DNA from 2 places in the Brevundimonas sp. NPDC055812 genome. Region 2 is predicted to be linked to the other one. Evidence: predicted binding sites of a transcription regulator. Region 2 holds the regulator's gene; the other holds the start of a gene.

Region 1 (15,640 bases), 200 kb from region 2:
AAGCGACGCCCGGCAGGGTCAGGGCGTAGGCCAGGGCCGCCTGCATCGGATCGACGCGCGCCTCGGCCAGACGGCGACGCGTGCGCGACAGGGCCATGCCGTGAGCCGCCAGTTCGGGCGGCAGGCTGTCGCGGTTGGCGAACAGCAGCCCCTGGGCGAAGACCGAGGCCAGATGAACCTCGACGCCCTCGCTCGCCAGATCGGCGATGACGCCCGCGCGCGCCGCGCGCTGATCCAGGATGTTGCAGGTCAGCTGCACCACGTCCGGCTGGAACCGGCGGGCCAGCAGGCCGGGGCCGTCCTCGACCGTGGCGATGAAGCCGACCTTGCGGAAAATCCCGCGATCCTTCAGCGCCTGGAGGCGATCCCACAGGGCGCGGCCCTCGGCGCCCGCCAGATCGGCGGCGTTCTGCACCAGGACGGCGTCGCCGCGCGGCAGGCCCATGCGCTCCAGCGAGCGGCGGGCGCGCGCCTCGACCCGGTCCAGACCGTCGGCCAGGGGCACGGTGCGGACGGTGACCCGGAAGGGCGAAGGGAAGGGCCAGGCCTGACCCAGCATCCGCTCGACGTCGCCCTCAGGCCGGGTGGCGACCAGACCGACCCCGGCGTCGCCCGCAGTCTGCAGCAGGTGACGCGTCGCCTCCTCCCGCTGGCCGGGCGGCAGCGGACGGGACCGATCAGGCTCGACCACCAGGGCGATGGCGAGTTTGTCGGCCGGAGAGGGCGGAACGGCGAATCTCACGCCGCCACTTTCGCCGTCAAAGCTTAAGGGAGATTGACCGAAATCAAGGTCGTTGGTGAACGAAGACGCTTAATCCGCATCCGGCTGGTTTTCCGGCACGGCGGCGATGAAGGCCGGGTGAGCCTCTGCCCGCGCCTCGATCTCCAGCAGGCGCGGGAAGGCCGCCAGATCGACGTTGAACCGCCGCGCCGAATAGAGCTGCGGCATCAGGTAACAGTCCGCCAGGGTCGGCGTCGCGCCGAAGCACCAGCCCTCGCCGTGACGTACGACCAGAGCCTCCAGCGCCGTGAAGCCGTCGATGATCCATTGACCGGCCCAGGCGTCGACGCCCGCCTGATCGGCGCCCAGACCGCGCACGGCCTTCAGCACCCGCAGATTGTTGAGCGGATGGATGTCGCAGCCGATCAGCGCCGCCATGGCCCGCACCTGGGCGCGGCCCGCCGCGTCGCGCGGCAGCAGGGGCGGCTCGGGACGGGTCTCCTCCAGCCACTCCAGAATGGCGGGGCTCTGGGTCAGCACCACGCCGTCGTCCGTCTCCAGCGCCGGGACCAGGCCCTGCAAATTGAGCCGGAGGTAGGCTCCGGATTTCTGGGCGCCCGTGCGCAGGTCCAGCGCCGCCTGTCGATACTCGACCCCCTTCAGATTGAGGGCGATGCGGGTGCGATAGCTGGTGCCCGAGCGCCAGTAGCCGTGCAGGATCATGAGCGCACCGTGAAGCTGAGCGGCGGCAGGCCCGCGATGACCGCCTCGACCCGATCGCCGGGATTCAGCGGGCCGACGCCCTCGGGCGTGCCGGTGAAGATCAGGTCGCCGGGCTGGAGCGCCCACAGCTCCGCCGCCTTGGACAGGACGCCGTCGACGTCCCAGATCATGTCCGACAAGCGGCCCGACTGGCGGACGTCCCCGTTGACGCTCAGCTCGATGGCGGCGCCGGCGGCGGGCGGCGTCAGACTGAGCGCGCCGCAGGGCGCGGACTGATCGAACGCCTTGCCAGCCTCCCACGGCCGGCCCTTGGCCTTCGCCTCGGCCTGAAGATCGCGCCGCGTCAGATCGACGCCGACGGCCCAGCCGACCGGCCTGGCGTCTGCGCCCAGGGCTACGACCAGTTCGACCTCGTAATGCAGGTTCTGCGTCGCCGAGGGATAGGCCGGGTCGCTCCCATCGACGACCAGGGCGTCGGCCGGCTTGGCGAAGAAGAAGGGCGCGGGCTTGTCGGGATCGGCGCCCATCTCCCGGGCATGGGCGGCGTAATTCTGGCCCACGCACAGGATGCGGCGCACAGGCAGACGGCGAGAATCTCCGTCGATCGACAGGGACGGCGTCTGGGCGGGCGGGAACAGCCATTGGGTCATGACGCTGTTCTAGAAGCGCCGTGAACGGCGCGCCAGATCGGATTTTCGCCGCACGGCGCCCCATGCTGCATTGCAGGAACCTTGATCGTCGGTGTGGCGTTTCGGACAGGGCTTCTCTATTTAATCGTCAAGCTTACACAAGGAGCGGAGCGCGCATCATGGCCACGTCCAAGGCTCGTGAAGACATCAAGAACGACCTCAAGACCCTGAAGGAGGACCTCAAGGCCGGCGCCCGCGAGGAAACCCAGCGTCTGAAGGAAAAGGCCTCCGAGGCCGAAGCCCGCCTGCGCGAACAGGGCGACGAACTGCGCGAGAAGGCGCGCGGCTATTACGACACCGCCAAGGTGCGTGGCCGTGAATATTACGATGACGCCGCCGAGAAATTCGACGAGGCGCAGCGCTATGTCGTCGAGCGGGTGCAGGAACGCCCGATCCAGTCGACCGCCATTGCACTCGGCGTCGGCGTCGTCCTGGGTCTGCTGCTGGCCGGGCGTCGGCGCTGATGCTCGGGCGGGGGCTCATCAACCGCGCGGTGGCGACCTTCGTCGCCGCCGGCGCGGCCTTCGTGGCCATGGTCGCCCTGGGGGCGACGGTCTATTACCTGCTGCTGCTGGTCGTGCCGCCCGTGATCGCGGCCGCCCTGACCGCCCTGTTGTTCGCCCTGATCGCGGCCGTCGTCGCCCTGGTCTTCGTGCGCCGCGCGCGCGGCGACGATGAGGATGAAGAAGACGAGGAGCCGGAAGGCCTGGGCGCCCGCGCCCTGCACCTGTTCCAGCAGCGTCCGATCCTGGGCGCCGCAGCGGCTCTGGCCGGCGGCTTCATCTTCCTGCGCAATCCGGCCCTGGCCACCATGGTCGCGGCCGCCTTTACTGAAAAAAGCAGAGGACGCCGTCGGCGCTAAAGGAACGGCCAAGTCTCCGACGCGTTGGTTCAGGCAAGCGGCGTTGTCGACGGGAGGGGTCGAAAGCCCGCTCCTGTCAACACCTTACGGAGGGTATCGCCTATGCTTCGCTGGGCCATCATTTTCTTTATCATAGCCTTGGTCGCGGCCGTTCTCGGCTTCGGCGGCATCTCGGGCATGTCGTTTGAGATAGCCAAATTCATCGCCATCATCGCCGTCATCCTGTTCGTCGTCTCCCTGCTGGTGGGCGGCCTGAGAGGGCGCGGCGGGCCGCGCATCTAGCCGAGCCGGACGCATTGAAATCAGGGCCGCGACCAAGCCGTCGCGGCCCTTTTTCATGGTCTGAAACCCTCAGGCGCGGCGACGCGGCAGCCGCCAGGTCTGGTGATCGGCGAACCGATGTCCGTCCCAGGCCACGGCCGACACCGTCACCGTCTCGGCGTCCCATTCGATGCGGTTGAAGCTTGGGGGCGCCCCCCGCTCGCGATGCGACAGGGTTCCGCAGCCGACGGCATAGGAGCATTCGTCTCCGACCCCGATCGGCAGGGCGAAGGGCACATGGACATGACCGGTGACGACCAGGTCGACGCCCGCCTCAGCGAAGATGCGCGCCGCGCGCTCGCCGCGCTTGACCTCGCCCGTCATGGGCGCGCCGATCATCTCGACCAGGGGATGGTGGCAGGCCAGTATGCGAAGCGCGCCGTCGGGCGCCTGACGCAGAGCCTCCGCCGCGCGGCGCGTCTGATCCAGGTCGATGACGCCCTTGGACCAGTTGGGACGGGCCTGCCAGCCGCGCGCCGTCGTGACGCCCCGCACCATCAGGGCGTCGTGGCGGAACTCGTGATCATGGGCCGGATGGCCGGTCGCCTGTTCGAAGGCCCGCCACGGCCAGAACAGCCGCGCCATCACGTCCCAATAGGGCACGTCATGATTGCCCACGGTGACGAAGACCGGCTCGGGAAGGCCGCGGATCCAGTCGCCGGCCGCCGCAAATTCGCGCGGATAGCCTCTCTGGGTGATGTCGCCGGTGATCAGGATCAGATCGGCCCCGGCGGCGTGGGCGTAGTCGGCTGCGGCGGCCACCGCATGTTCATGCTCGCATCCGAAATGAACGTCCGAAAACTGGAGGACCAGACCCACTAGACGCTGTCCTCGCCGGCCGGAGGCTTGGGCGCCAGGGCCATGAAGGCGCGCGGTAGAAACCGCACCGCCGCCTCGCGACCCAGCAGCATCGGCTCGCCGTCGATCACGGCGGGAATGCGCGACCGGGCCTCCACCTCGATCCTGCGGGCGCCTCGGGTGGTGACGGTCGGATCCTGGCGCCAGTCGTCGAACAGGGCGTGCGCAGCCAGGCGGAAGGCCTGGGCCGCGTCGGCGGTGTTCATGGCCGCCGCCTCCAGCCCGTCGCACTTGTCCATCGCCTTGGAGATCAACGGGCTGATCAGCACCAGGGCCTCAGCCCTCTCCCGCTCGCTACCGTCCAGCGCATAGCGCACCCGGCCGGAAAAGGCCTTCTTCAGCGCGCGGCGGGCGTAGGTCCAGGCCATCTTCAACTTGCCTTCGCGGATGGCCTCGCGCGCCGGAGCCCACAAGGCGGGCGAGCCCAGGATCGCCGCGCAGTAGAAGGCCTCGCCCTCGACCTCGCCGCCGGCCACGGCCAGGGGGGCGCCCTCCTCCAGCGCGAGGCGCAGCGCCTTCTTCCAATCCCCCGTGCCGTAAAGCGCCTTGGGCAGCATGTTCATGGTGCCGCCGGGCAGGGGTGCGATCAGCGGCCCGTCGGACCCGGCGCGGGCGGCCACCGATCGCGCCGTCCCGTCGCCCGCCAGGATGAACAGGACGTCCGGACGCGCCTCCAGCGCCTCGCCGATCTGATCCGGGATCCGCGCCCCCTCCAGCACGACCACTTCGGCCTGAAGCGGATAGACGGCCAGAAGGGCGGCGGCCTCGTCGGCCGCCTGCGCCCCCACGCCGCCCGACAGCGGATTGACCAGGATGATGACCCGTTCCAGTCGGACCGCCTGCGTCAACGGTCGCGGCGTCTCATCCTGAGAGGCGGCGGCGGGGTCCAGGAGGTTCAGGAAATTCGGAGCGTCGTTTTGCGTGTCGGCTGTCATGGGCGGCGAACGTCTGCGCGGTCGGCCAGTTCCGCGCTCGCGGCCACGCGCTGGAATTTAAAGTGAAGCTTCGAGCGTTTTGCCTCGGAACCGCCCTCTTCGGGCTGCGTTATCGAAGCTTCAGGGGTGCCCCCTAAGGGATGAAGGACAGAACCATGAACAAGGCGATCATCGCCATCGCCGGCGCCGGACTTCTGGTGACCGCCTGCGCCAGCGACCCGTACTACGGCGGCGGCTACGGCTCGAACGAAACCGTCCGTCAAGGCGCCGTCGGCGCGGGCCTGGGCGCCGTGGCCGGCGCCATCATCGGCAACAACGTCGGCGGCGGCAACGCAGCCACGGGCGCGGCCATCGGCGCCCTGGCGGGCGGTGCGGCCGGCGCCATCCGCGGCTCGAACCAGGACCGCAACAACCAGCAGCGCTACCGCGACAACCAGGGGCGCTACTACTACTGCTACGATAACCGCCAGACCGAGTGCTACTGGGAGAACGGCCAACGCCGTTACTGATCCCGGCGTCTAGCCTCTGGCGCCCGAAGCGTTTTCGGGACAATCTGAAAGGGCGATCCGCATGGCGCGGGTCGCCCTTTTTGCTGGAGGGCGCGCGAGCCGCACGGCGCGCGCGAGGGGCCTGACATGAAGCTCATTTCCGCTGTCGTTCTGCTGACCGCCGGCCTGACCGTAGCCGGGTGCGCCGCCACCGGCGGCTACAAGAAGCGCAGCGACCTGGTCAGCGACCCGGCCGCCTGCGCCGACAAGCGGTTCGAAGTCTATTTCACGCCCGACCGCGCCACCCTGACCGACGCCGCCCGCCAGGCCATCGGCATGACCGCGACCCAGCTTCAGGGCTGCCAGATCAAGCACGTCAAGGTCACCGGCCTGGCCGACGCCCGCAGCGGCACGGCCGCCGCCAACCTGACCATTTCCGAACAACGGGCCCGCGCCGTCGCCGAAGCGCTGGCGGGCGCCGGCCTGCCCGCCCCGGCGTTCGACATCGAAGCGGCCGGCGCCGAGGGCGCGCTCGTCGGCGGCGTCAACGACCCTCTGCGTCGCCGCACCGAGGTGCTGATCGAGGTCGCCGCCCCGCGCTGACCCCGCCAGACAGCCGGCTGCGGCCCGCCGTCGCGGGGCGTGGCTAGGCGGGGCCTGAGGGTCTAAGGTCGCGCCTTTCCCCTGGTTCTGCTTCCGGCGTCGCCCTTGCGCATCCTGCTTCTTCTCCTGACCTGGTTCGTCCTCGCCCTGCCGGCGACGGCGTCCGCGTCCCCGTCCCCGTCCGAGGCCGCCCTGCGCGAGGCCCTGGCCGCCGGCGCCGCGCCCGCCAGAGGGGAGGCCGTCGCGCCTGGTCCCCAGCGCACCGAAAGGATCGAGGCCGAACTCGTCCCCATGGGAGCCTGGGCGACCCCGGGCTCGACCGCTGTCGTCGCCATCCGCCAGAAGATTGAGCCCGGCTGGCACACCTATTGGCGCAACCAGGGCGATTCCGGCGGCCCGACGACCCTGACCTGGGCCCTGCCGACCGGCCTGAAGCCAGGCGACATCCTGTGGCCCCTGCCCGAGCGCCAGCGGCTGCAGAGCCTGATGAACTACGGCTATTCGGGCACGGTCTTCCTGCCCGTGCCGATCAAGATTCCCGCCGACGCCCAGCCCGGCCGGAGCCTGCCTCTGCGCGTCACCGCCCATTTCTACGTCTGCAGCGACGAGATGTGCGTGCCCGAAGACCTCGACCTGGCGCTCGATCTGCCGGTGCGCGACGGCGCCGCGCCGCTGGACGCCCGCTTCGGCCAGGCGATCCAGGACGTCGTCGCCGACGCCCCGCGCCCCGCCGGGATCGAGGCCCGCGCCGCCCTGGTCGACGGCAGGCTGACCCTGACGGCCGTCGGCGGCCCGCTGACCGGCGCCGCGCCGAAATGGGCCTATTTCTATCCGTTCGAAGGCGGCGTGATCGACCACGCGGCCGCCCAATCCGGCGAACGCGGCCCGCAAGGCCTGACCGTCAGCGTCCCCGCGGGGCGCGGCCTGACGACCAACGGGCTGAACGGGCCGATCGGCGGCGTCCTGTCGACCGATCTGGGCGCCTGGGAGATCACGGCCGAACCCGGCGCGGCCCTGGCCGGCGTCGCGGGCGAGGGCGCCATCGGCGACGGCGAGGGCGTTCAGGCCGCAGCGACCGCGCCGACCGGGTTCGCCGACTTCGGCAAGGCGGCGTTGTTCGCCCTGCTGGGCGGGCTGATCCTGAATCTGATGCCCTGCGTCTTCCCCATACTGGCGATGAAGGCCGCCTCGCTCAGCCGCGCCGCCCATGAACCGGTCGAAGCCCGCCGCGACGGTCTGGCCTTCCTGGCCGGGGTGCTGGCGACCTTCCTCGTCCTGGCCGGGGCGCTGCTGGCCCTGCGGGCGGGCGGTCAGGCCCTGGGATGGGGCTTCCAGCTGCAGTCGCCGGGCGTTGTGGCCGCCCTGGCCCTGCTGATGCTGGCGGTGGCGCTGAATCTGTCGGGCGTCTTCCACGTCGGCGCAGGCCTGCAAGGCGCCGGACACGGCCCGCTGGCGCGCCTGCCCGGCGCAGCGGGCGCCTTCTTCACCGGCGTGCTGGCCGTGGTCGTCGCCGCGCCGTGCACCGCCCCCTTCATGGCCTTTGCGCTCGGCGCGGCCCTGTTCATGCCCTGGCCCATGGCCCTGTCGGTCTTCCTGATGCTGGGGCTGGGCCTGGCCCTGCCCTATGTGCTGATCAGCCTCAATCCGCGCCTGCTGGCCCGCTTGCCCAAGCCCGGCCCGTGGATGGAGACGCTGCGCAATCTGCTGGCCTTCCCCATGTACGGCGCCGCCCTGTGGCTGGCCTGGGTCTATGGCCGCCAGACCGCCGACGCCCTGGCTCTACTGTTCGGCGCCGGACTGATGCTGGCCCTGGCGCTATGGCTCTACGGCCGCTTCCAGGCCGCCGCGCCGGGCAAGGGGCGGGCTGCGGGGATCGCCGCCCTCCTGGCCCTGATCGCGGCCCTGGGCTTCGGCGTCCTGGCCGGAAAGGCCGCGCCCGCCGCGTCGGACGGCGACAGCGCCTCGACCCGCCTGCCCTCCCAGCCCTGGTCCGAACAGGCGGTGAAGGCCGCCCTGGCCGAGGGACGGCCCGTCCTGGTCAACTTCACCGCCGACTGGTGCGTGACCTGCAAGCTCAACGAGGGCGCCGCCCTGTCCTCGACCCGCACGACTGAGGCGCTGGAGCAGGCGAACGCCGTCTATCTGGTCGGCGACTGGACGCGCCGCGACGACGCCATCACCGCCGAGCTGCAACGCCACGGCCGCTCGGGCGTGCCCCTCTACCTCGTTTATGCGCCGGGCCGGGCCGAGCCGCGCATCCTGCCGCAATTGCTGACCGAGGGCGTCGCCGTCGACGCCCTGAAGGACGCCGCCGACCGCTGACTTTTCATCCCAAGGAGACCGCCATGTTCCGCCTGCTGACCGCCGCCTCCGCCTCTCTTCTGCTGCTCGCCGCCTGCCAGCAGCAACCCGCCGCATCGCCGGAGCGGTCCGAGACCGCCGCTGTCGCCCCCGAGGCGATCGAAGCGCCAGCCCCCGGCGAAACGGCCCCCGCCTTCACCCTGGTCGACGCCGAGGGACATCAGCGATCGCTGGCCGACTTCCGCGGCAAGACGGTCGTTCTGGAATGGACCAACGAAGGCTGTCCCTTCGTGAAGAAGCACTACAGCGGAGCCATGCAGGCCCTGCAGCGCGAGGCGACCGCCGACGGCGTGGTCTGGCTGACCATCATCTCCTCGTCGCCCGGAACCCAGGGCTTCGTCGAGGGGGAGGAAGCGCAAGCCTGGAAGGCCAAGCACCAGGCCGCCTTCACCCATCTGTTGCTGGATCCGACCGGCGAGGTGGGCAAGCGCTACGACGCCAAGACCACGCCCGACATGCGGATCATCGACCCCGAGGGGCGGCTGATCTATGTCGGCGGCATCGACGATCGGCCGACCAACAAGGTGGAAGATCTGGACGGCGCCAACAACTTCGTTCGCGCCGCCCTGGCCGACGCCAAGGCCGGCCGCGCGGTCCAGACCGCCTACGCCGCGCCCTACGGCTGCGCCATCAAATACCCCGAGACCGTGGAGGGCTGAGGATTCCTCGCGGAAACCAACCTCCCCTAATCGGGCCCCAAGTCGCGCAAAGCGCGGCAGGCCCAAGAACAGAATCAGGCCTCAGCCGGCGGCTACGCCGCGGGCTGAGGGGGCGAGGTGATGACCTCGACGTTGTCGTTCAGCAGATAGGACAGCTCGTCGAGCGCCAGCTTGCGTGCAGCCGCATCGGGCGCCGTCTCCACCGCCGCGACCTTGACCGGGATGTCTTCAGAAATGCCGCGCAGGATGCACTTCAGGTCGTTATCCGTGCCGCGTTCCTTGAGGATCAGATGCCCCTGCATGTCGCGCTGGGCCAGATCCGTCGCCTGGGTCTTGAACGCCGCATAGGCCGCGCCGGTGAAGAAGCCGGCCCGGTCCGCCTCGCCCGAGGCCATCCAGCCGTCGACGATCGACTTCAGGGCGCCCGACCGGGCGACCAGATCGGCGAACAGGGGCTCCTGGGCCACCGAGACCGGCGCGGCGGGCGCCACCGGCGGCAGGGCCGCCGCTTCGGCGACGGCGGGATCGGCCAGCATCAGGGCGACAGCGAGGGCTATTCCGCAGGACATGGCGTGCCTTTCACAAGGGAGCGGGCCGCGGCGCTTCCAAAGGAAACCCTTGTTGACCCGATCCTGGATTGAACTCTTCTCGGCCTGAGCCGTACACCAGAGCCTGCAAGCGTCGGGCCAACCGCACCGAACCGCCATGGGGAGACGATGATGCCGCACGCCGCCGCCTGGGCCGAACTCGAAGCCGCCGCCCGCCGGGACGCCGGCGCCCGCATCCAGGATCAGTTCGCCGCCGACCCGGATCGTCTGGCGCGGCTGACGCTGGAGGCGGCCGGCCTGCATATCGACCTGTCGAAGCAAAGCTGGACCCGCGCCGGCCTGGACGCAGCCCTGGCCCTGGCGCGCGCCTGCGACGTGGAGGGCCGCCGCACGGCCCTGTTCAACGGCGAGGCCGTCAATCTGACCGAGGGCCGTGCAGTGCTGCACCCGGCCTTGCGCGCGGCGAACGGCGCGGACTTCCAAGCCCTGGGCGAGCCGGTCTCGGCCGAGGTCGAGGCCGTTCGCGCCGAAATGAAGACCTATGCCGAAGCGGTGCGGTCCGGAAATGAGACAGGCGCGACCGGGCGCGCCATCCGGACGGTGCTCCATATCGGCATCGGCGGCTCCGATCTGGGTCCTCGACTGATCTGGGACGCCCTGCGCCCGCTTGATCCGGCCATCGACCTGCGCTTCGTCGCCAACATCGATCCGCGCGACATGGCCGAGGCCCTGATCGGACTGGAGCCCGAGACGACCCTGATCGTCGTCGTCTCCAAGACCTTCACCACCCAGGAAACCCTGACCAACGCCGAGGCCGCCAAGGCGTGGCTGGCCGCCGCCCTGCCCGCCGAGGGGATGGCCAGACATTTCATCGGCGTGACCGCCGCGCCGGACAAGGCGACGGCCTTCGGATGCGGCCGCACCTTCGCCTTCAGGGACTGGGTCGGCGGCCGCTATTCCCTGTGGTCGGCGGTCAGCCTGTCCTGCGTCATCGGCCTGGGCTGGGAGGCGTTCCAGGAATTCCTCGGCGGCGCCGCCGCACTGGACCGGCATTTCCTCGAGGCGCCGCTGGAGAGGAACGGGCCGGTGCTCATGGCGCTGGCCGACATCTACAATGTGGACGGCCTGAACCGCCCGGCGCGCAGCGTCGCGCCCTACGCCCACGCCCTGCGTCGCCTGCCCGCCTTCCTGCAGCAGTTGGAGATGGAGTCGAACGGCAAGCGGGTGCGCCGCGACGGCTCGCCCGTCGGTCGCCAGACCTGTCCCGTCGTTTTCGGCGAACCCGGCTCCAACGGCCAGCACGCCTTCTTCCAGCAGTTGCATCAGGGACCGCAGGTCGTTCCCCTCGACTTCGTCATCGTCGGCCGCACCTGCGAGGACGCGTCTTCGACGCCGCTTTGGGCCAACGCCCTGGCCCAGGCCCAGGCCCTGATGCAGGGCAAGACCGAGGGCCAGGCTCGCGCCGAACTGCTCGCCTCGGGCGCATCCGAGGCCGAGGCCGACCGTCTGGCGCCGCACAAGACCTTCCCCGGCGACCGCCCGTCGACGGCCATCCTGATGGAAGCGCTGACGCCCCGTTCCCTCGGGGCCCTGATCGCCCTTTATGAGCACAAGACCTTCGTCGAAGGCGCCCTGTGGGACATCAACAGTTTCGATCAATGGGGGGTGGAGCTCGGCAAGGCCCTGGCCAAGGCCGTGCTCAAGGACGCCCAAGCCGGCGCGCCTTCCTCTAACCTCGACCCTTCGACAGCCGACCTGCTGCGACGATTGACGGCGTGACCGTCGTCGCCCCCGCCTGGCAGAGGCTCGAGGGTCTGGCCCTGCTCGCCCTCTCCGCCCTGGCCTATGGGCGTTTCGGCCAGGAGGGCGGAGGTTGGGGGTTGTTCGCCATTCTCTTCCTGGCGCCGGACCTATCCTTCGCCGGCTACCTGGCCGGGCCGCGCGTCGGGGCCTGGAGCTATAATCTGGCGCACAGCCTGATCGGTCCGCTGCTGCTGGCCGGCGCGGGCTTGCTGATCTCCGCGCCGTCGGCGATCGCGCTCAGCCTGATCTGGCTGGCGCATATCGGCTTCGATCGTGCGCTCGGCTATGGCCTGAAGTCTCCGCAAGCCTTCGAGGTCACTCACCTGGGCCTCATCGGCAAGGCGCGCAAAGCTCAATCCGACTGAATCCTCCATGAAAAAGGCCCGGTCGCGAAACCGGGCCTTTCTTCATCTCGCCGTTCGCCTACCAGCGACGGTCATAGCGGTAGTCGCGATCGCGGCGGTTCTGATAGCTGCGCCACTCGCCGTGGTTCCGCCAGTAACGACCGTCGCGGTAATAGCGGCCGTTGTTGCGCTCGTAACGGCCGTTGTAATAGCCGTCGCGGCTGTTGATGCCGTGTTCGCGCTCCCAGTGGCCCTGGTTCCGGTAGCAGCGACCGCCGCGGTAATAGCTGCAGTCGTCGTTGCTCGAGGACGAGGCCGCGCCGAGGGCCGCACCCGCCAGGGCGCCGCCCGCGACATAACGTCCGTCGCCCTGGCCGATCAGGGCGCCGGCCACGCCGCCGACAACAGCGCCAAGGACGGCGTCACGGCCGGTATTGTCGCGATCGCGGTCGCGATAGTTCTGGGCCGCGGCCGGAGTCGTGGCCAGCATCGTCACAACCAGAGCAGGGGCGATAGCGCCCGCGCCGATCTTGAACAGGGTCTTCATGGCGGGCTCCTTTCGAAAGCCGGTTGATCCGTTGTCCCCTCTTTAGCGAAGCCTGTCTGAACGACCCCGGGGGCGCCCGTTCATTTTCGCTTCATCAAGGCGCCGAATTTCAGTCCGCCTCGCCCTTGACGCCCCCCGCCCCCCTGCCTAACTCCCCGGTCGTTAGCACTCGGGGAGGGCGACTGCCAAAGTCGTGGGCTCCGAGGGCTGGAACCAACATCCTAACGGGAGTTACTCAGATGGCGTTTCGTCCGCTCGGCGACCGCGTGCTGGTCAAGCGCGTTGAAGAAGAATCCAAGACCAAGGGCGGGATCATCATCCCCGATACGGCCAAGGAAAAGCCCCAGGAAGGCGAAGTCGTCGCCGTGGGCCCCGGCGTCCGTGACGAAGACGGCAAGTTCGTCGCCCTGGAACTGAAGGCCGGCGACCGCGTCCTGTTCGGCAAGTGGTCGGGCAGCGAAGTGAAGATCGACGGTGAAGACCTGATCATCATGAAGGAATCCGACGTCCTGGGCGTGCTGTCGTAAGACGCGTCCTGGGTTTCCGGAATTCTAACGTAAAATCTTATAGATAGGAGCAGCCCGCATGGCCGCTAAAATCGTAAAGTTCAACACCGACGCTCGCGACAAGATGCTGAAGGGCGTCAACGTCCTGGCTGACGCCGTCAAGGTGACCCTGGGTCCGAAGGGCCGCAACGTCGTGATCCAGAAGTCCTTCGGCGCCCCGCGCTCGACCAAGGACGGCGTCTCGGTGGCCAAGGAAATCGAGCTGGAAGACGCCTTCGAGAACATGGGCGCCCAGATGATCCGCGAAGTCGCTTCCAAGGCGAACGACAAGGCGGGCGACGGCACCACCACCGCCACCGTCCTGGCCCAGGCCATCGTTCAGGAAGGCCTGAAGGCCGTGGCCGCCGGCATGAACCCGATGGACCTGAAGCGCGGCATCGACAAGGCTGTCGAAGCGGTGCTGGAAGAGATCAAGTCGAACTCCAAGCCGGTCTCCAACAACTCGGAAATCGCCCAGGTCGGCACCATCTCGGCCAACGGCGACGCTGAAATCGGCGACCTGATCGCCCAGGCCATGGCCAAGGTCGGCAACGAAGGCGTCATCACCGTCGAAGAAGCCAAGACCGCCGAAACCACCGTCGACATCGTCGAAGGGATGCAGTTCGACCGCGGCTACCTGTCGCCCTACTTCATCACCAACCCGGACAAGATGGAGGTCTCCCTCGAAGAACCGCTCATCCTGCTCCACGAGAAGAAGCTGACCTCGCTCCAGCCCATGCTGCCGGTGCTGGAAGCCGTGGTTCAGTCGGGCCGTCCCCTGCTGATCATCGCCGAGGACATCGAAGGCGAAGCCCTGGCGACCCTGGTCGTCAACAAGCTGCGCGGCGGCCTGCGCGTCGCCGCCGTCAAGGCTCCGGGCTTCGGCGATCGCCGCAAGGCCATGCTGGAAGACATCGCCATCCTGACCGGCGGCCAGGTCATCTCTGAAGACCTCGGCATCAAGCTGGAAACGGTCACGCTCGACATGCTGGGCAAGGCCAAGAAGGTCCAGATCACCAAGGACGACACCACCATCGTCGAAGGTTCGGGCGAGAAGGACGGCATCGAGGCCCGCGTCGGCCAGATCAAGCGCCAGATCGAGGACACCACCTCGGACTACGACCGCGAGAAGCTGCAGGAACGTCTGGCCAAGCTGGCCGGCGGCGTCGCCGTCCTGCGCGTCGGCGGCTCGACCGAAGTCGAAGTGAAGGAAAAGAAGGACCGCGTCGACGACGCCCTGAACGCAACCCGCGCCGCTGCCGATGAAGGCATCGTCCCGGGCGGCGGCGTGGCCCTGCTGAAGGCCTCCAAGGTGCTGGACGGTCTGAAAGGCGACAACGCCGATCAGAACGCCGGCGTCAACATCGTCCGCCGCGCCCTGCAGGCTCCGATCCGTCAGATCTCGGAAAACTCGGGCGTCGAAGGCTCGATCGTGGTCGGCAAGGTGCTGGAGTCGGCCAAGGCCGAGTTCGGCTTCAACGCCCAGACGGAACAGTATGGCGACCTGGTGGAAATGGGCGTCATCGACCCGGCCAAGGTCGTCCGTTCGGCTCTGGCCTCGGCCGGTTCGGTCGCGGGCATCATGATCACGACCGAAGCCGCCATCGCCGACGCGCCGAAGAAGGCTTCGGCCGGCGGCGCGCCCGACATGGGCGGCATGGGCGGTATGGGCGGCATGGACTTCTAAGGAAGTCCGGCAACTCAAAGCTCAGACGACGGAGGGGCGGGATCGAAAGGTCCCGCCCTTTCTTTTTGGCGCTAGGTTCCCGCCTCACCCACCTCGCGTCCCGCCAGCCGCGCGCCTTCGACCACCGCCGGGTCGGCGCGGGCCGTGTCCAGAATCCAGTCACGGAAGCGGGCGATCTTGGGGACCAGGCGTCGGCCCGACGGGTAACAGAGCCAATAACCCTCGGCCAGGGCGACGGTCTGATGGAACGGCCGGACCAGCAAGCCGCGCTCCAGCTCGCGGCCGTAAAGGATGGGCGAGCCCAGGGCCACGCCCTGATCGCCCAAAGCCGCCGCCACCTCCATCGCCTGATTGTCGGCGGTCAGCCTGGGCGGCGCTCCGGCGTCAGCGGGCGCCACGGCGGCGGCGGCGAACCAAGCGGCCCATTCGCGGGGCTCTCCGATCAGATGGGCGCGCTTCAGATCGGCAGGCGACTTCAGCTCCAGCCGGTCGCTCAGGGCCGGAGTGCAGACCGGCGTGAAGACGGCCGGCATCAGAAAGCGGCTTTCCAGCCCCGGCCACCGGCCCGAGCCGAAGCGCAAGGCCACGTCCAGCCCGTCCGCGCCCAGATTGGACAGTATGGAACTGGTGTCGACCCGCACGGCCAGGTCGGGATTGGCCAACTGGAACGCGCCCAGCCGCGTCGCCAGCCATTGGGTCGCCATGGTCTGCAGCGTCGTGACGGCCAATACGCCCTGGTCCGCCTCAACCACCTCGGCCACCGCCCGCCTCAGCAAGGTCATCGCCTCGGTCGCGGCCGTAGCCAGTCGCTCGCCCTCGGGCGTCAGGGCCACCTGCCGCGTGCCGCGCGTGAACAGGGGCCGCTCGAGCCGTTGCTCCAGGTCGCGGATGCGCCAGCTGACCGCCGCCTGGCTCATGCCGAGAGCCTCAGCTGCGCGAGTGAAGC
Region 2 (15,640 bases):
CGCTGGATTTTCTCGAGGAGTTGGCGCATAAGGGCGCCGCCTTTGAGGGCTTGCTGCCCGTTTCGACCGCTCTGGACGACATCCCGGAGTTGGCCGTGACGGATCAGGACGCCCTCTCTCTGAGGCAGGGACGGCCGATCGTTCTGCTCCCCCGACAGATTGAAACGCTCAAGGACCGACTCACCGCCGGTTCGCGGCTGGTTTCGGTCTTCGAGGGCGGAACCCTGGTCGCGCTCGGCAATCTCAGGGCCGGTCGGCTTGAGCCCGATCGTGTTTTCAACCTCCCCTGACGCAAACTTTCCAGTTTGCCGACAGGACACCCAACGCCCTCAACCAGCGAGCCTCCGCGAGGCGAGCGATAGGGCAAGAAAGGACTCTCGATGTCGATTACGGCTGAACGTAAAGCTGAAGTCATCGCCGATAACGCTCGCTCGACGGGCGACACCGGTTCGGCTGAAGTGCAGGTCGCGATCCTGACGGAACGCATCGCCAACCTGACCGAGCACTTCAAGACCCACAAGAAGGACAACCACTCGCGTCGTGGCCTGCTGAAGCAGGTTTCGCAGCGTCGTCGCCTTCTGGACCACCTGAACAAGACCGACAGCGCCCGCTATCAGGCGCTGATCGCCAAGCTGGGCCTGCGTCGTTAAGGCGCCCCGGTTGCGGATCGGATAATTCCACGAGGCGCGGGCGGACACGTCCGCGCCTCGTTCCGCTATTAGAAGTAGGCTTCCCGCGCGCCGCGGGTCTTACCGGCGCAACCGACGCGAGGGCCTGAAATCCGGTCCTCAATCACCCGTCCGGCCGCGATGACGCGGCCTGGCTCATGGGGACCGCAGGACTGAACGGCCTGCCGCTCCGCACACCCCCGACGGGAATACGCCCGCGGGAGACGAAAGAAGAATAATGTTCGACATCAAACGCAAGACGATCGAGTGGGCCGGACGCCCGCTGACGCTGGAAACCGGCCGCATCGCCCGTCAGGCTGACGGCGCCGTGCTGGCGACCTACGGCGAGACCGTGGTCCTGGCGACCGTCGTCTATGGCCGCCAGCCCAAGCCGGGCCTGGATTTCTTCCCGCTGACCGTCAACTACCAGGAAAAGACGTTCGCCGCCGGCAAGATCCCGGGCGGTTACTTCAAGCGTGAAGGCCGTCCGACCGAGAAGGAGACCCTGGTCTCCCGCCTGATCGACCGCCCGATCCGCCCCCTGTTCGTCAAGGGCTTCAAGAACGAGACCCAGGTCATCGTCACCGTGCTGCAGCACGACCTTGAGAACGATCCCGACATCCTGGGCATGGTCGCCGCCTCGGCCGCCCTGACCATCTCGGGCGTGCCCTTCATGGGCCCGATCGGCGCCGCGCGCGTCGGCATGATCGACGGCGAGCTGGTGCTGAACCCGGCCATCGACCAGATGGGCGAAAGCGCCCTGGACCTGGTCGTCGCGGGCACGCAGGACGCCCTGATGATGGTCGAATCCGAAGCCAAGGAGCTGTCGGAAGAGAAGATGCTCGAGGCCCTGATGTTCGCGCACGCGGGCATGCAGCCGGTCATCGACGCCATCATCGACCTGGCCGAACACGCCGCCAAGGAGCCGTTCGACTTCCAGGCCGAAGACCACTCGGACGTGGTCGCCTCGATCAAGTCGCTGGTCGGCGAAGAGATCAAGGCCGCCTACGCCCATCCGGGCAAGTATGAGCGCCGCTCGGGCGTCGACGCCGCCAAGAAGAAGGCCGCCGAAGCTCTGGTGAAGACCGACGAGAAGCCGGACGGCGTCGACTCGTCCAAGTTCTCGGCTGCGTTCAAGGAATGCGAAGCCGACGTTCTGCGTCGCGACATCATCGAGAACAGCCACCGCGTCGACGGCCGCGCCCTGGACAAGGTCCGCGCCATCGTCTCGGAAGTCGGCGTCCTGCCGCGCACCCACGGTTCGTCGCTGTTCACGCGCGGCGAGACCCAGGCCCTGGTCGTCGCCACCTTGGGCACCGGCGAGGACGAGCAGTACATCGACAGCCTGACCGGGACCTACAAAGAGTCCTTCCTGCTGCACTACAACTTCCCGCCCTATTCGGTCGGTGAAGCGGGCCGCATGGGCTCGCCGGGCCGTCGCGAAATCGGTCACGGCAAGCTGGCCTGGCGCGCCATCCGTCCGATGCTGCCGACCCGCGAGGACTTCCCCTACACCATCCGTCTGGTGTCGGAGATCACCGAGTCGAACGGCTCGTCCTCGATGGCCACGGTCTGCGGTTCGTCGCTGGCCCTGATGGACGCCGGCGTGCCGCTGGTCCGTCCGGTGTCGGGCATCGCCATGGGTCTGATTCTGGAGCCGTCGGGCGAGTTCGCCATCCTGTCGGACATCCTGGGCGACGAAGATCACCTGGGCGACATGGACTTCAAGGTCGCGGGCACCTCGGAAGGCATCACCAGCCTTCAGATGGACATCAAGGTCGCCGGCATCACCAAGGAGATCATGCAGCAGGCCCTGACGCAGGCTTCGGCCGGTCGTCTGCACATCCTCGACGAAATGTCGAAGGCGATGGAGGCTCCGCGCGCCGAGCTGGGCGAGTTCGCGCCCAAGATCGAATCCATCAAGATCGCGGTCGACAAGATCCGTGAAGTGATCGGTTCGGGCGGCAAGGTCATCCGCGAAATCGTCGAGAAGACCGGCGCCAAGGTCGACATCGGCGACGACGGCACCATCAAGATCGCCGCCAACGAGCAGGAAAAGATCGAAGCCGCCAAGGCCTGGATCCAGTCCATCGCTTCGGAGCCGGAAGTCGGCACCATCTACACCGGCAAGGTCGTGAAGGTCGTCGACTTCGGCGCCTTCGTGAACTTCTTCGGCGCCAAGGACGGCCTGGTCCACGTGTCCCAGATCGCTCTGGAACGCGTCGCCAATCCGGCCGACGTCCTGTCGGAAGGCCAGGAGGTCAAGGTCAAATTCCTGGGCTTCGACGATCGCGGCAAGACCAAGCTGTCGATGAAGGTCGTCGATCAGGAAACCGGCGAGGACATCACCGACAAGATCAACGCCGAGCGCGCTGAACGCGGTGAAGCCCCGCTGTCGGAAGACACCGGCGGCCGTCCCAAGGGCGACCGCAACGGCGGCGACCGCGGCCGTCGCCGTCGCGACTAGCCGACAGCCTCACGGTTGAAATGAAGAGGGCCTCGCTGGAAACAGCGGGGCCTTTTTTCTTTTTGGGGCGCTATCGCCCGCGACGCGGTCGCGGGCTGCTTGAGCGCGCTTTCTCTCTCCCCTTCATCGGGAGGCTGGCTGACGCGAAGCGGCAGGCGGATGTGAGCGCTTTCGCTGATAAGTCGTTGGGCTTGGTATCGCCTGGCCCTTCCCCACCCGGTCGCTGCGCGACCACCCTCCCCATGAAGGGGAGGGAGAGGGATCAGGCCGCACATTCCTTCGGCTTCTTCTCATCCGGGCCATACATGGCGCAGGAGCGGTCGATTTCGCCTTGGATCAAGATGCAGGGATTAGTGCTGTTGCAAGGCGGGCGGGTGGCGGGACTGACGGCGATGCAGCGCTCGACCAGTCGCTTTGAGCGGGCCTCGCCGATCTCGGCCAGGCAGGATGGAGCGATATCCTCGCGCTTGATGTCCCAAGCTTCGGGAATGATCGTACTGGAGGTCGGCTTTTCGACAGGGCCTGTCGCTGGCGGGGCAGCCGGCGCTGGGGCGGGCGTCGAGAGTGGCGTCGGCGCGGGTTCAGCCTTGAGCGGCGTCGCGTCGATTGGCTCTTGCGTCAAGGGGGTGTTGACGTCTGCGGGCAGCGGCGCCTCGGCGGGCGCGGGCTTGGGTTGGCCGCAAGCGGCCAGGACGGCCATCGAGGCCAGAAAAGCGGCGGCGAGGGCGGGGTGCATGAGGCAGTCTCCGTTCGCAGAAGACGGCCACCATGCCTTGATCGGCCCTCGCGGCCTAGTCCTCGAGAATTAGCGGCCGAGCGCAGCGCGCTGCAGGGCGAACAGTTCGGTGCAGCCGATTTCCGCCAGTTCGAACAGCCGGTCGAACTCGGCCCGGCTGAAGCCGCGCTTCTCGCCCGTGGCCTGAATTTCGACGATCTGGCCCGCGCCGGTCAGGACGAAGTTGCTATCGGCCTCGGCGGTGGAATCTTCCTCATAGTCGAGGTCCAGAACCGGCAGGTCGTTGAACACGCCGCACGACACGGCCGCCACCTGATCCAGAATGGGGTCGGTCGTCAGAACGCCTTCGTCCTTCAGGTAGTTGAGCGCCGAAGCCATCGCCACCCAGGCGCCGGTGATGGAGGCGGTGCGGGTGCCGCCGTCGGCCTGAATCACGTCGCAGTCGATCAGCACCTGACGCTCACCCAGCGCCTTGAGGTCGACCACGGCGCGCAAGGAGCGGCCGATCAGGCGCTGGATTTCCTGGGTGCGGCCCGACTGTTTGCCGGCAGCGGCTTCGCGGCGGCCGCGCGTGTGGGTGGCGCGGGGCAGCATGCCGTATTCGGCGGTGACCCAGCCCTGGCCGCTGTTGCGCATCCAGCCCGGCACCTTCTCCTCGATCGAGGCCGTCACCAGCACCTTGGTGTGGCCGAAGGAGACCAGGCAGGAGCCCTCGGCGTAGCGGTTGACGCCGGTTTCCAGCGTGACGGTGCGAAGTTGTTCAGGGGTGCGTTCGGACGGGCGCATGGGAATTCCTTGGAAGCGGGATGGCGCGTGCTTATCCTGAAACCATGAGCCTGTCCCGCCCTGACCTGTCTGTCGTGCGTCTTCGTCCGGCCGTGGCCGCCGACGCCGCGATCCTGATGCGCTGGGATAAGGCGCCGCATGTCGTCGCTTGCCTGACCGACGACCCCGACCATCATGAGGCGGCCGACTGGGACGAGGAGCTGGCTGCGCAGTCCGACGTCTTCAGCTACTTCATCGCCGAGGTCGACGGCCGTCCGATCGGGGCCATGCTGGACATCGACCCGGCGGGCGAACCCAACGGCTACTGGGGCGAGATCGAGCCGAACCTGCGCGCCCTCGATATCTGGATCGGCGAGGCCGACGCCCTGAACCGGGGCTATGGGACGCAGATGATGACCCAGGCGCTGGACGCCTGTTTCGCCCGGCCGCAGGTCGAGGCGGTGGTGATTGATCCGCTCAACTCCAACACCGAGGCGCATCGTTTCTATCAGCGGCTGGACTTCCGGCCGGAGGGGCGGCGCGTCTTCAACGGGACGGACGATTGCCTGGTCCATCGCCTGACCCGCGCGGACTGGGCGGCGCGGAGGGCGGGGGCATGAGCCTGCTGCATCCTTCGCCGGGCCTGGCGACGCTGGACGCGCGGGCGCGCGACATCTTCCGCCGGGTGGTCGAGACCTATCTGGAGACGGGCGAGCCGGTGGGGTCGCATACCCTGTCGCGCGCGGGCCTGGACCTGTCGCCCGCCTCGATCCGCAACACCATGCAGGCGTTGACGCAGGCGGGGCTGCTGGCCTCGCCGCACGCCTCGGCGGGGCGGGCGCCGACCCATGCGGGCCTGCGGCTGTTCGTGGACGGTCTGCTGGAAGTCGGCGACATCGGTCAGGAGGAGCGGCGCGAGATCGACGCCCGGCTAGCGGTGCTGGGCGCCAAGGGCGGCGGCCGCAATGTCGAGGAGGCGCTGGATGCGGCCTCGTCCCTGCTGTCGGGTCTGGCAGGCGGGGCGGGCATCGTCGCCAGCCCGGTGCGCGAGGCCGGGGTGCGCCATGTCGAGTTCGTGGCTCTGGGCGGCGGACAGGCGCTGGCGGTGCTGGTCGCCGACGACGGGGTGGTCGAGAACCGGCTGATGAATCTGGCGCCCGGCGTGACGCCCTCGACCCTGCAGGAGGCGTCGAACTTCCTCAGCGCCCGGCTGAAGGGCCGCCCTCTGGCTGAGGCCCGGCACGAGATGAAGGCCGAGATGGAGGCCGCCCGGCGTGATCTGGACGCCGCCGCCGCCCGTCTGGTCGAGGACGGGCTGGCGGCCTGGAGCGGAGGCGCGGGCGGCGGAGGCCACGACCGCAACCTGATCGTGCGCGGGCGCGGCAATCTGCTGCAGGACGCCCGCGCGGCCGAGGATCTGGAGCGGGTGCGCGTGCTGTTCGACGATCTGGAGCAGAAGGAACAGCTGATCGGCCTGCTGGACGACGTCGGCGCGGCCCAGGGCGTGCGCATCTATATCGGCGCGGAAACGCGACTCTTTTCGCTTTCGGGTTCCGCCGTGATCGCGGCGCCCTATATGTCGGGCCGGCAGCGGGTGCTGGGCGCCATCGGCGTCATCGGGCCCGCGCGGTTGAACTACGCCCGTGTCATACCGTTGGTGGACTATACCGCCCGGGTGCTGGGCCGGATTCTGGACGGACAAGAGACGTGAACGACATCAACGACGAGACCCGGGACCAACTCGAGCAGGACATCCACGAGGGCGAGGGTGCGCCTGAAGGCGATGAAAACGCCGTGGTCGACGCCCTGATCGCCGAGCGCGACCAGTGGAAGGACCGCGCCCTGCGGGCCGTGGCCGAGGCCGAGAACGTCAAGCGCCGCGCCGAGACGCAGCAGAACGACGCGCGCGCCTACGCCATCCAGCGCTTCGCCAAGGATCTGCTGGGCGTGGCCGACACCCTGGAGCGCGGCCTGGCGGCGGCGCCCAAGGATGCGGACGGTCCGGCGGCGGCCATGGTCACGGGGCTGGAGCTGACGCAGAAGTCCCTGCTGTCGGCCTTCGAAGCCAACGGCCTGACCCGCGTCGATCCCGCGCCGGGCGACGCCTTCGATCCGCACCTGCATCAGGCAATGATGGAGCAGCCGTCGGACACCGTGCCGGGCGGCGCCGTCATCCAGACGCTGCAGCCGGGCTACGCCCTGTTCGGCCGCACCGTGCGCGCGGCCATGGTGGTGGTCGCGGCCAAGGGCTCGGGCCCGGCGGCCGGCGGCGCCTACGCCGATTCGAACACGACCGGCGGGAATTTCGACGCCAAGGCCTGAGGCTTTCGCGCGCTGAAACGACGACGGCCCGGCGCCGACGCGTCGGGCCGTTTTCCTTTGCCTATAGTGCCGCTCATCCCGGCGGACGCCGGAATCCAGTGAGAGCTTCCCGCACCGCGCTTGCGGCCAAAGGACTGGGCCCCGGCGTCCGCCGGGGTGAGCGGGTGGAGAGGTCAGCTCTTCAATCTCGAGCCGAACAGTTCGAGCAACCGTCGCCAGCCGTCCTTCGCGTCCGCCTCGCGATAGGAGGCGCGATAGTCGGCGTGGAAGCCGTGCGGGGCGTCGTCGTAGAGGATGATCTGGCTGTCGGTTCGGCCCGCCGCGGCCAGGGCATCGGTCATCGCCTTGACCGTATCATTGGGAATACCGCCGTCCTGGCCGCCGTAAAGACCCAACACCGGCGCCTTGAGTTCGCCCGTCAGGTCGATGGGCCAGGGGCGGCCCGCCGTCTTCTGTTCTTCGGTGGCGTTGGCGGCGGGGGACAGGCGGCCGTACCAGGCGACCCCGGCGTCCAGCGTCGGGAAGCGGGCCATGGCCTGCCACACCACCTTGCCGCCCCAGCAGAAGCCGGTGATCCCGACCTTGTCGGCCTTGGCCCAGGACTGGGCGCCGATCCAGTCCAGCGTAGCGCCGATGTCGCCCATCACCTGGTCGTAGCCGGCGGCGGCGACGATGCGTTGGATCGCCTGCATGTCGCTGAGCGGGGCGGGATCCTGGACGCGGACGAAGAAGGCGGGCGCGATCGCCGCATAACCCGCCTTGGCCAGACGGCGGCAGACGTCGCGGATGTATTCGTGCACGCCGAAGATCTCGGACACGACGATGACGACGGGGAAGGGGCCGGCGCCTTCGGGCCGGGCGACATAGGCGGGCAGGACGAAGCCGCCGGGCGCCGGATAGGCAGCGTCCTGCGCGATCAGGCCGGCCGCGTCGGTGGCGATGGGCTGGGCCGACTGGCTGAGGGCGGCGGGGGCGTAGGCGGCGAAGAACAGCCCGCCCGCCGTCGCCACGCCCAGGCTGCGGCGGCTGGGGGCGATCTGGTCGAGGCTCAGGCCCTCGGGCCGGGTGATCAGGGTCATCTCGGGTCTCCGGGTCGGCGCTGTGGAAGCGACGACAGTGCCTCGGCTTTCCCCGTCCCGTCGAGTCTTTCCGGCCAACCGGCCCTCGTCAGCCCGCGACCCGCAGCGTCAGGTTGACCCGCCCGCCGCCGGGCAGCAGCAGCGACGAACCGGTCAGCAGCCGGTCGATCCCGTGGCGCGCCAGCCGCGCCGGGCCGGTCAGGGCGCAGACGTCGCCTGAGGCCAGGCGCACGCTGGCGGTCGCGCCGCCCTCGGCGGGGCCGAAGCGGAACACCGCCGTGTCGCCTAGCGAGATCGACAGCACGGGCGCCGTCAGGTCGCGCTCGTCCCTGTCCTGGTGCAGGCCCATCTTCGCCTCGTCCTGATAGAGGTTGATCAGGCAGGCGTCGGGCGGCGTCGGCCAGCCGGTCAGGGCGTCCCACAGGCTCAACAAGCGGGCTGGAACGTCGGGCCACGGCGCGCCGGTCGCCGGGTGGGTCGGCTGGTAGCGATAGCCCTGTCGGTCCGACACCCAGCCCAGGGCGCCGAAATTGCTCATCCGCACCGAAAAGGGCCGCCCGCCCGGGGTGAGCGGGCGATAGAGGGGCGCCGTCTCCAGCCCCTGCCGCACCTCGGCCAGCAATGCGGCCTGTTCTGCGCCGTCCAGCAGGCCGGGCCACAGGCGAAACCCGGGCAGGGCGGTCGGGACTTCCCTCGGTCTTTCTTTGGACGCTTGCGGATCGTTTGGCGGGAACATCGGCCGAATTTAGCGGCGCCGCGCCGTCTTGTCCGCCATAAGGCGCGGAATCGGTGCGGAAGCGGGTGGAAGGCCTTGCAGCCCCTGCGGTCTTTCCCATATCCGAGCCAATCCGACGATAACCCCCTTTTCGTTAGGGGTTTGTCCGCCGACCCCATCCACCGCCGAACCGGGCGTCGTCCGGCGAGGCACAATCTCAAAAGCCCAACTGGGGGCGGTCACGCGCGGCGCTTGATGTTACGAGGCCGCCGCATCGCCCGCCGCAAGGAGTGAAAAAGACAAGCCCATGGCCAAGATCATCGGCATCGACCTCGGCACGACCAACTCGTGCGTCGCCGTCATGGACGGCAAGAACCCCAAGGTCATCGAAAACGCCGAAGGCGCCCGCACCACCCCGTCGGTGGTCGCCATTCAGGACGGCGGCGAAATCCTCGTCGGCCAGCCGGCGCGCCGTCAGGCGGTGACCAACCCCGCCAACACCTTCTTCGCCATCAAGCGCCTGATCGGCCGCAACTATGACGACCCGGTGGTGGCCAAGGACAAGGGCATGGTGCCCTTCGAGATCGTCAAGGGTCCGACCGGCGACGCCTGGGTCCAGGCCCACGGCAAGGACTATTCACCCCAGCAGGTCTCGGCCTTCACCCTGGGCAAGATGAAGGAGGCCGCCGAGGCCTATCTGGGCGACAAGGTCACCCAGGCCGTCATCACCGTTCCCGCCTATTTCAACGACGCCCAGCGTCAGGCGACCAAGGACGCCGGCAAGATCGCCGGCCTGGAAGTCCTGCGCATCATCAACGAGCCGACCGCGGCGGCCCTGGCCTATGGCCTGGAGAAGAACGACGGTCAGAAGATCGCCGTCTATGACCTGGGCGGCGGCACCTTCGACGTCTCCATCCTGGAGATCGGCGACGGCGTGTTCGAGGTGAAGTCGACCAACGGCGACACCTTCCTGGGCGGCGAGGACTTCGACCTGCGTCTGGTCGACTACCTGGCCGACGAGTTCAAGAAGGAGCAGGGCGTCGACCTGCGTCAGGATAAGCTGGCCCTGCAGCGCCTGAAGGAAGAGGCCGAAAAGGCCAAGAAGGAGCTGTCCTCGACGACCCAGTACGAGGTCAACCTGCCGTTCATCACCATGAACCAGTCGGGCCCGCTGCACCTGAACATCAAGCTGTCGCGCGCCAAGCTGGAGGCCCTGGTCGAGGACCTGGTCGCCCGCACCATCGAGCCGTGCAAGAAGGCCCTGGCCGACGCCGGCCTGAAGGCGGCGGATATCGATGAAGTGGTCCTGGTCGGCGGCATGACCCGCATGCCCGCCGTGCAGGAAGCCGTGAAGAAATTCTTCGGCAAGGAGCCGCACAAGGGTGTGAACCCGGACGAGGTCGTGGCCCTGGGCGCCGCCGTTCAGGCGGGCGTGCTGCAAGGCGACGTCAAGGACGTGCTGCTTCTGGACGTGACCCCGCTGACCCTGGGCATCGAGACCCTGGGCGGCGTCTTCACCCCGCTGATCGAGCGCAACACGACGATCCCGACCAAGAAGGCCCAGACCTTCTCGACCGCTGACGACAATCAGTCGGCCGTGACGATCCGCGTCTTCCAGGGCGAGCGTCCTATGGCCGCTGACAACAAGGTGCTGGGTCAGTTCGACCTGATGGGCATTCCGCCGGCGCCGCGCGGCATGCCGCAGATCGAGGTCGCCTTCGACATCGACGCCAACGGCATCGTCCACGTCACCGCCAAGGACAAGGCGACCAACAAGGAGCAGTCGATCCGCATTCAGGCCAACGGCGGCCTGTCGGACGCGGACATCGACAAGATGGTCAAGGAAGCCGAGGCCAACGCCGCGGCCGACAAGGCCCGCAAGGAACTGGTCGAGGCCCAGAACGGCGCCGACAGCCTGATCCACTCGACCGAGAAGGCCTTGTCCGAGCACGGCGACAAGATCGACGAGGCGACCAAGACGACCATCCAGTCGGCTCTGGACGACCTGAAGGCGGCCCGTGAAGGCACGGAGCCCGAGGCCATCCGCGAGAAGACCAACACCCTGGCTCAGGCTTCGATGAAGCTGGGCGAGGCGATGTACGCCGCCCAGCAGGGCGACGCCGACGGCGCCGAAGGCCAACCGGCCGACGACGGCGTGGTCGACGCCGAGTTCGAGGAAGTCTCGGACACGGACGAGAAGAAGGACGCCTGAACCGGCGTCTGACGGATGTTCGGCCCCGCTTGCCAGACGGCAGGCGGGGCCGTTTCATGAAACTTGCATCATTCGACCGGGCGCCCATGTCATCAGGCAGGCCGTCGGTCATCCGCGAACGGAGCGCCTCCGTCACAAGAGAGGCCTGAAGCGGCGGGAAGTAAGAGGACGAACGCCTGATGGCGCAACGTGACTATTACGAGATTCTGGGGGTCGAGCGGACGGTCGATGCGGCCGCGCTCAAGAGCGCCTATCGCAAGCTGGCGATGGAGCACCACCCGGACCGCAACGGCGGCTCCGAAGAGTCCGTGGCCCGTTTCAAGGAGATCTCCGAGGCCTATACCGTCCTGTCCGACGATCAGAAGCGCGCGGCCTATGATCGTTTCGGCCATGCGGGCGTGAACGGCGGCGGCGCGGGCGGGGGCAATCCCTTCGGCCAGGGCGGCGCCGGCTTCCACGACATCAACGACATCTTCTCCCAGGTCTTCGGCGACGCCTTCGGGGACGCCTTCGGCGGCCGGGGCGGCGGCGGACGCCAGAACCACGGGCCGCGCCGCGGCTCGGACCTGCGCTACGATCTCGAGATCACCCTGGAGCAAGCCTATCAGGGCGCCGAGGTCGAGATCGCCATCCCGACCCTGATGGCCTGCGAGGTCTGCGACGGCTCGGGCGCCAAGGCGGGCACCAAGCCGACCATCTGCAACACCTGCGGCGGCGCCGGGCGCGTGCGCCAGGCCAACGGCTTCTTCCAGGTCGAGCGCACCTGCCCCCGCTGCGGCGGCTCGGGCGAGATGATCGCCGACCCCTGCACCACCTGCCGGGGTCACGGCCAGGTCCGCAAGACCCGCAAGCTCAGCCTCAAGGTTCCGGCGGGCGTCGACGACGGTTCGCGCATCCGCCTGTCGGGCGAGGGCGAGGCGGGACAGCGCGGCGGGCCGCGCGGCGACCTCTATGTGTTCCTGTCGGTGCAGCCCCATGAGCTGTTCGAACGCGATAACCTGGACCTGCTGGTCACGGTGCCGGTGCCGATGACGGTGGCGGCCCTGGGCGGCGTCGTGGACGCCCCCTGCCTGATTTCCGACGCCTGCGACGGCAAGTGCAAGGCCCCGGTCGAGGTGCCCGCCGGCGCCCAGACGGGCAAGACCGTCCGCATCAAGGGCAAGGGCATGCCGCACCTGAACGGTCGCGGTCGCGGCGACCTGGTGGTCGAACTGTTCGTCGAGACGCCGACCGAACTGACCGCGCGCCAGAAGGAGCTGCTGACCGAACTGGCGGCGTCGCTGGGCGAGACCCAGACCCCGCGCAACACCAGCTTCGCCGGCAAGGCCAAGCGTTTCTGGGCCGACATCCTGGGCGGCGACGCCGATAATCCGAAAGAGACCGCGTGAGCGACATCTTCCACGCCGGCATCTCCGGCGCCCGGGGCCGCATGGGCCGCGCCGTTTCGCAAGTCCTGGACGCCCGCGAGGATGTGGTGGTCGCCGCCCGTTTCGATCGCGGCGAGACCGTCGACCTGAAGCTGTGCGACGTCATCATCGACTTCTCGACGCCCGAGGCCTCGGTGGCTCTTGCGCGCGCCTGCGCCGAGGCGGGCGGGCCGGCCCTGGTCATCGGCTCCACCGGCCTGACGCCGGAGCAGGAGGCCGAGATCGAGGCGGCGGCCGACAGGATCGCCATCGTCATGAGCGGCAACTTCTCGCTGGGGGTGAACATCCTGATCGGCCTGGTCGAGCACGCAGCCCTGCGGCTGGACGCCCGCGACTGGGACATCGAGGTGCTGGAGACCCATCACCGGCGCAAGGTCGACGCGCCCTCAGGTACGGCCCTGATGCTGGGCGAGGCGGCCGCCAACGGCCGGGGCCGCGATCTGGAGGAGCTGCGCAGCGCCCCCTATGACGGCATCACCGGCGCCCGCGAGCCGGGCAAGATCGGTTTCGCCTCCCTGCGCGCCGGCGGGGTGATCGGCGAGCACACCGTCATGTTCGCTTCGGAAGACGAGATGCTGACCCTGTCGCATTCCGCCATGGACCGCAGCCTGTTCGCCAAGGGCGCCGTGGCCGCCGCCGCCTGGGTGCGCAACCGTCGCCCCGGCCTCTACGACATGCAGGACGTGCTGGGCTTCCGTCAGGCATGATGCTGGGGGCGCTGACGCGCCCCAGCGCTATCGCTCGCCGCGCGGCGGCTCGCTGCTTGAGCGCGATTTGAGCGCTGTCAGGCCGGTTCGGCCAGCAGGGCGTCCATGGCCTCGCGCCAGGCGGTCAGGTCGTCGGACCGTTCCACGATCAGGCGGCTGAGCACGCCGCATGGGCCTGGCGTTGGAGCCGTCATGCCCCAGGCGGGGAAGGCGCGTCGCTCGATGCGGCCGCGCGCCACGATCTCGATGTCTTCATGCCGCTCGTCGAAATGCAGATGCAGCATGAGGATGTCGAGCGCGCTGGGCGAGCCTTCGAGAAGCTGGACGAACACCCCGTCCTGCAAGGTCAGCGCGCCTGTAATGCCGTTGCGGGCGTTCAGGAACGCCGCGACATGCACGATGTCGAGAACAGCAGCCCCTTCATCGTCCGGGGCCAGTCGCGAGCGGCTGCAATAGACGAGCTGGTCCAGCGTGTTCATGACGGCGACGCTAGATGATTATCTACAGGTGCGAAAGTGATGGTTTCATCAACGTCCGGTTGAGCCGAATCCGCCGGCGCCGCGCGTGGTTTCGTCCACGGCTTCGACCTCGACCATCCGGGCCTGCTCGTAGCGGGCGATGACCATTTGAGCGATGCGGTCGCCGCGCTTGATCTCGAACGGCAGCTCGCCGTGGTTGATCAGGATGACCCCGACCTCGCCGCGATAGTCGCTGTCGATGGTGCCCGGCGAATTGGGCGCCGAGATGCCGTGTTTCAGCGCCAGGCCCGAGCGCGGACGCACCTGGGCCTCATAGCCGGGCTCCAGGGCGATCTTCAGCCCCGTAGGGATCAGCCGGCGCTGGCCGGGCTCCAGCACCACGCTCTCGCCCTCGGCGATGGCGGCGCGCAGGTCCATGCCGGCCGAGCCGGGAGTCTCATAGGCCGGCAGGGGCAGGCCTTCGGCGTGGGGCAGGCGTTCGACGCGGACGGTGGTCATGACGGGGAGGGTCTCTCTTAAGCCTTGAAGTGATCGGCGATGCGCAGGGCCAGCTTGCGCGCCACCTCGGTCTTGGACTGGCGGGGCCAGGGTTCGGCGCCGCCCTGGGTGAACAGGGTCACGGCGTTGCCGTCCGAGCCGAAGACCTCGTCCGAGACGTCGTTGCCGACGATCCAGTCGCAGCCCTTCTTCGACAGTTTGGCGCGGGCGTTCGCTTTCAGGTCGCTGGTCTCGGCGGCGAAGCCGACCACCAGTTTAGGCCGGCGCGGACCGGGGGCGGAGACGCCGGCCAGGATGTCGGGGTTCTCGATCAGGGCCAGGGACGGCGGGCCGCCCGGCGCCTTCTTGATCTTGCCCGAGGCCACGCCGTCCACGCGCCAGTCGGCGACGGCGGCGGTCATCACGGCGATGTCGGCCCGATCTGACGTCTTCAGGGCGGCCTCGACGGCGGCCTTCATCTCGGTCGCGGCCTCGACCCAGACGCGGTTCACGCCGACCGGCGCGTCCAGCGCCACCGGGCCGGAGATCAGCGTCACCTCGGCCCCCAGCTCGGCCAGGGCGGCGGCCACGGCGTAGCCCTGCTTGCCGCTGGAGCGGTTGGTCAGGCCGCGCACCGGGTCGATGGGTTCGAACGTCGGTCCGGCGGTGACGACGGCGGTCCTGCCCTGCAGCGGCCGTCCATCCGGCCCGGCCAGCAGACGCGTGATCGCGTCGAGGATGATCGGCGGCTCGGCCATGCGGCCCGGCCCGAACTCGCCGCAGGCCATGATCCCGTCGTCCGGCCCGACCACGGCCATGCCGTGAAAGCCGTCGAAACCCTTCAGCCGTTCGACATTGGCCTGGACGGCGGGATGCAGCCACATCCGCACGTTCATCGCCGGGGCCAGCAGCACCTTCTTGTCCGTGGCCAGAAGCGTGGTCGAGGCCAGATCGTCGGCCATGCCGTTGGCCGCCTTGGCGATCAGCCCGGCCGTGGCGGGCGCCACCACCACCAGGTCGGCCCAGCGCGACAGCTCGATATGGCCCATGGCGGTCTCGTCTTCCGGCATGAACAGGTCCTGCCGCACCGGGTGGCCGGTCAGGGCCGCCAAGGACATGGGGGTGACGAACTCGGCGCCGGCCTTGGTCAGGACGGTCATCACCTCGGCGTCCGCCTTCCTGAGCAGGCGGATCAGCTCCAGCGCCTTATAGGCGGCGATGCCGCCGCCGATGATCAGCAGGACCTTGCGGCCGGAAAGCGAGAGTGCGGTCATGGCGGAATCTGTAGCCGCGCCGCGTGACGGCGTCGAGACAAAGCCGCCTCGCTGACGGTGATGTAAATGGAACATTGTCGGAACAAAAATCTTGTGCCTAACTGCGTTCTCTGGGTGTTCGGGAGGAATTTCCATGCGGATGCGAGTGACGGCGGCGCTGGCCGCGACGGTTGTGGTTCTGGTCGGATGCGACAACGGCGGTTCGGCGGTCGAGACGCGGGAGAGGGGCGCGGCCGAGCCGGTCGGCCTGTCAGCGACGGCGGCGTCGGCGGAGGCCGACGTCTCGCCGCCTGAGCCGGCCAAGCCGACGGT

What was found. Region 2 encodes HrcA, which represses chaperone genes, less so after heat shock. Its sites were predicted from a motif close to GTTAGCANTCNNNNNNNNNGANTGCTAAC; they were not measured.
Region 1: a site for HrcA is predicted at 12,624-12,652, ahead of groES (co-chaperone GroES). Genes of this name have one in related genera too.

Annotation. Positions count from the first base shown of each region.
Region 1 is NZ_JBSHDX010000005.1:35,872-51,511, forward strand. Features, by position in the region: gene ACWGL1_RS09670 (aldo/keto reductase) at 1-742, opposite strand, end outside; gene maiA (maleylacetoacetate isomerase) at 812-1,444, opposite strand; gene ACWGL1_RS09680 (fumarylacetoacetate hydrolase family protein) at 1,441-2,094, opposite strand; gene ACWGL1_RS09685 (glycine zipper domain-containing protein) at 2,253-2,597, shown strand; gene ACWGL1_RS09690 (hypothetical protein) at 2,597-2,995, shown strand; gene ACWGL1_RS09695 (DUF1328 domain-containing protein) at 3,098-3,277, shown strand; gene ACWGL1_RS09700 (metallophosphoesterase family protein) at 3,347-4,135, opposite strand; gene ACWGL1_RS09705 (diacylglycerol/lipid kinase family protein) at 4,135-5,109, opposite strand; gene ACWGL1_RS09710 (YMGG-like glycine zipper-containing protein) at 5,265-5,618, shown strand; gene ACWGL1_RS09715 (OmpA family protein) at 5,745-6,200, shown strand; gene ACWGL1_RS09720 (protein-disulfide reductase DsbD family protein) at 6,306-8,522, shown strand; gene ACWGL1_RS09725 (thioredoxin family protein) at 8,546-9,220, shown strand; gene ACWGL1_RS09730 (hypothetical protein) at 9,313-9,789, opposite strand; gene pgi (glucose-6-phosphate isomerase) at 9,937-11,547, shown strand; gene ACWGL1_RS09740 (DUF4260 domain-containing protein) at 11,544-11,936, shown strand; gene ACWGL1_RS09745 (hypothetical protein) at 11,995-12,462, opposite strand; gene groES (co-chaperone GroES) at 12,702-12,989, shown strand; gene groL (chaperonin GroEL) at 13,048-14,694, shown strand; gene ACWGL1_RS09760 (LysR substrate-binding domain-containing protein) at 14,766-15,640, opposite strand, start outside.
Region 2 is NZ_JBSHDX010000005.1:232,925-248,564, forward strand. Features, by position in the region: gene truB (tRNA pseudouridine(55) synthase TruB) at 1-290, shown strand, start outside; gene rpsO (30S ribosomal protein S15) at 381-650, shown strand; gene pnp (polyribonucleotide nucleotidyltransferase) at 907-3,135, shown strand; gene ACWGL1_RS10690 (hypothetical protein) at 3,398-3,871, opposite strand; gene rph (ribonuclease PH) at 3,941-4,657, opposite strand; gene ACWGL1_RS10700 (GNAT family N-acetyltransferase) at 4,702-5,256, shown strand; gene hrcA (heat-inducible transcriptional repressor HrcA) at 5,253-6,347, shown strand; gene grpE (nucleotide exchange factor GrpE) at 6,344-6,958, shown strand; gene ACWGL1_RS10715 (dienelactone hydrolase family protein) at 7,132-8,037, opposite strand; gene ACWGL1_RS10720 (alpha-ketoglutarate-dependent dioxygenase AlkB) at 8,126-8,773, opposite strand; gene dnaK (molecular chaperone DnaK) at 9,060-10,964, shown strand; gene dnaJ (molecular chaperone DnaJ) at 11,144-12,352, shown strand; gene dapB (4-hydroxy-tetrahydrodipicolinate reductase) at 12,349-13,098, shown strand; gene ACWGL1_RS10740 (BLUF domain-containing protein) at 13,176-13,577, opposite strand; gene dut (dUTP diphosphatase) at 13,626-14,075, opposite strand; gene coaBC (bifunctional phosphopantothenoylcysteine decarboxylase/phosphopantothenate--cysteine ligase CoaBC) at 14,093-15,328, opposite strand; gene ACWGL1_RS10755 (S-type pyocin family protein) at 15,462-15,640, shown strand, end outside.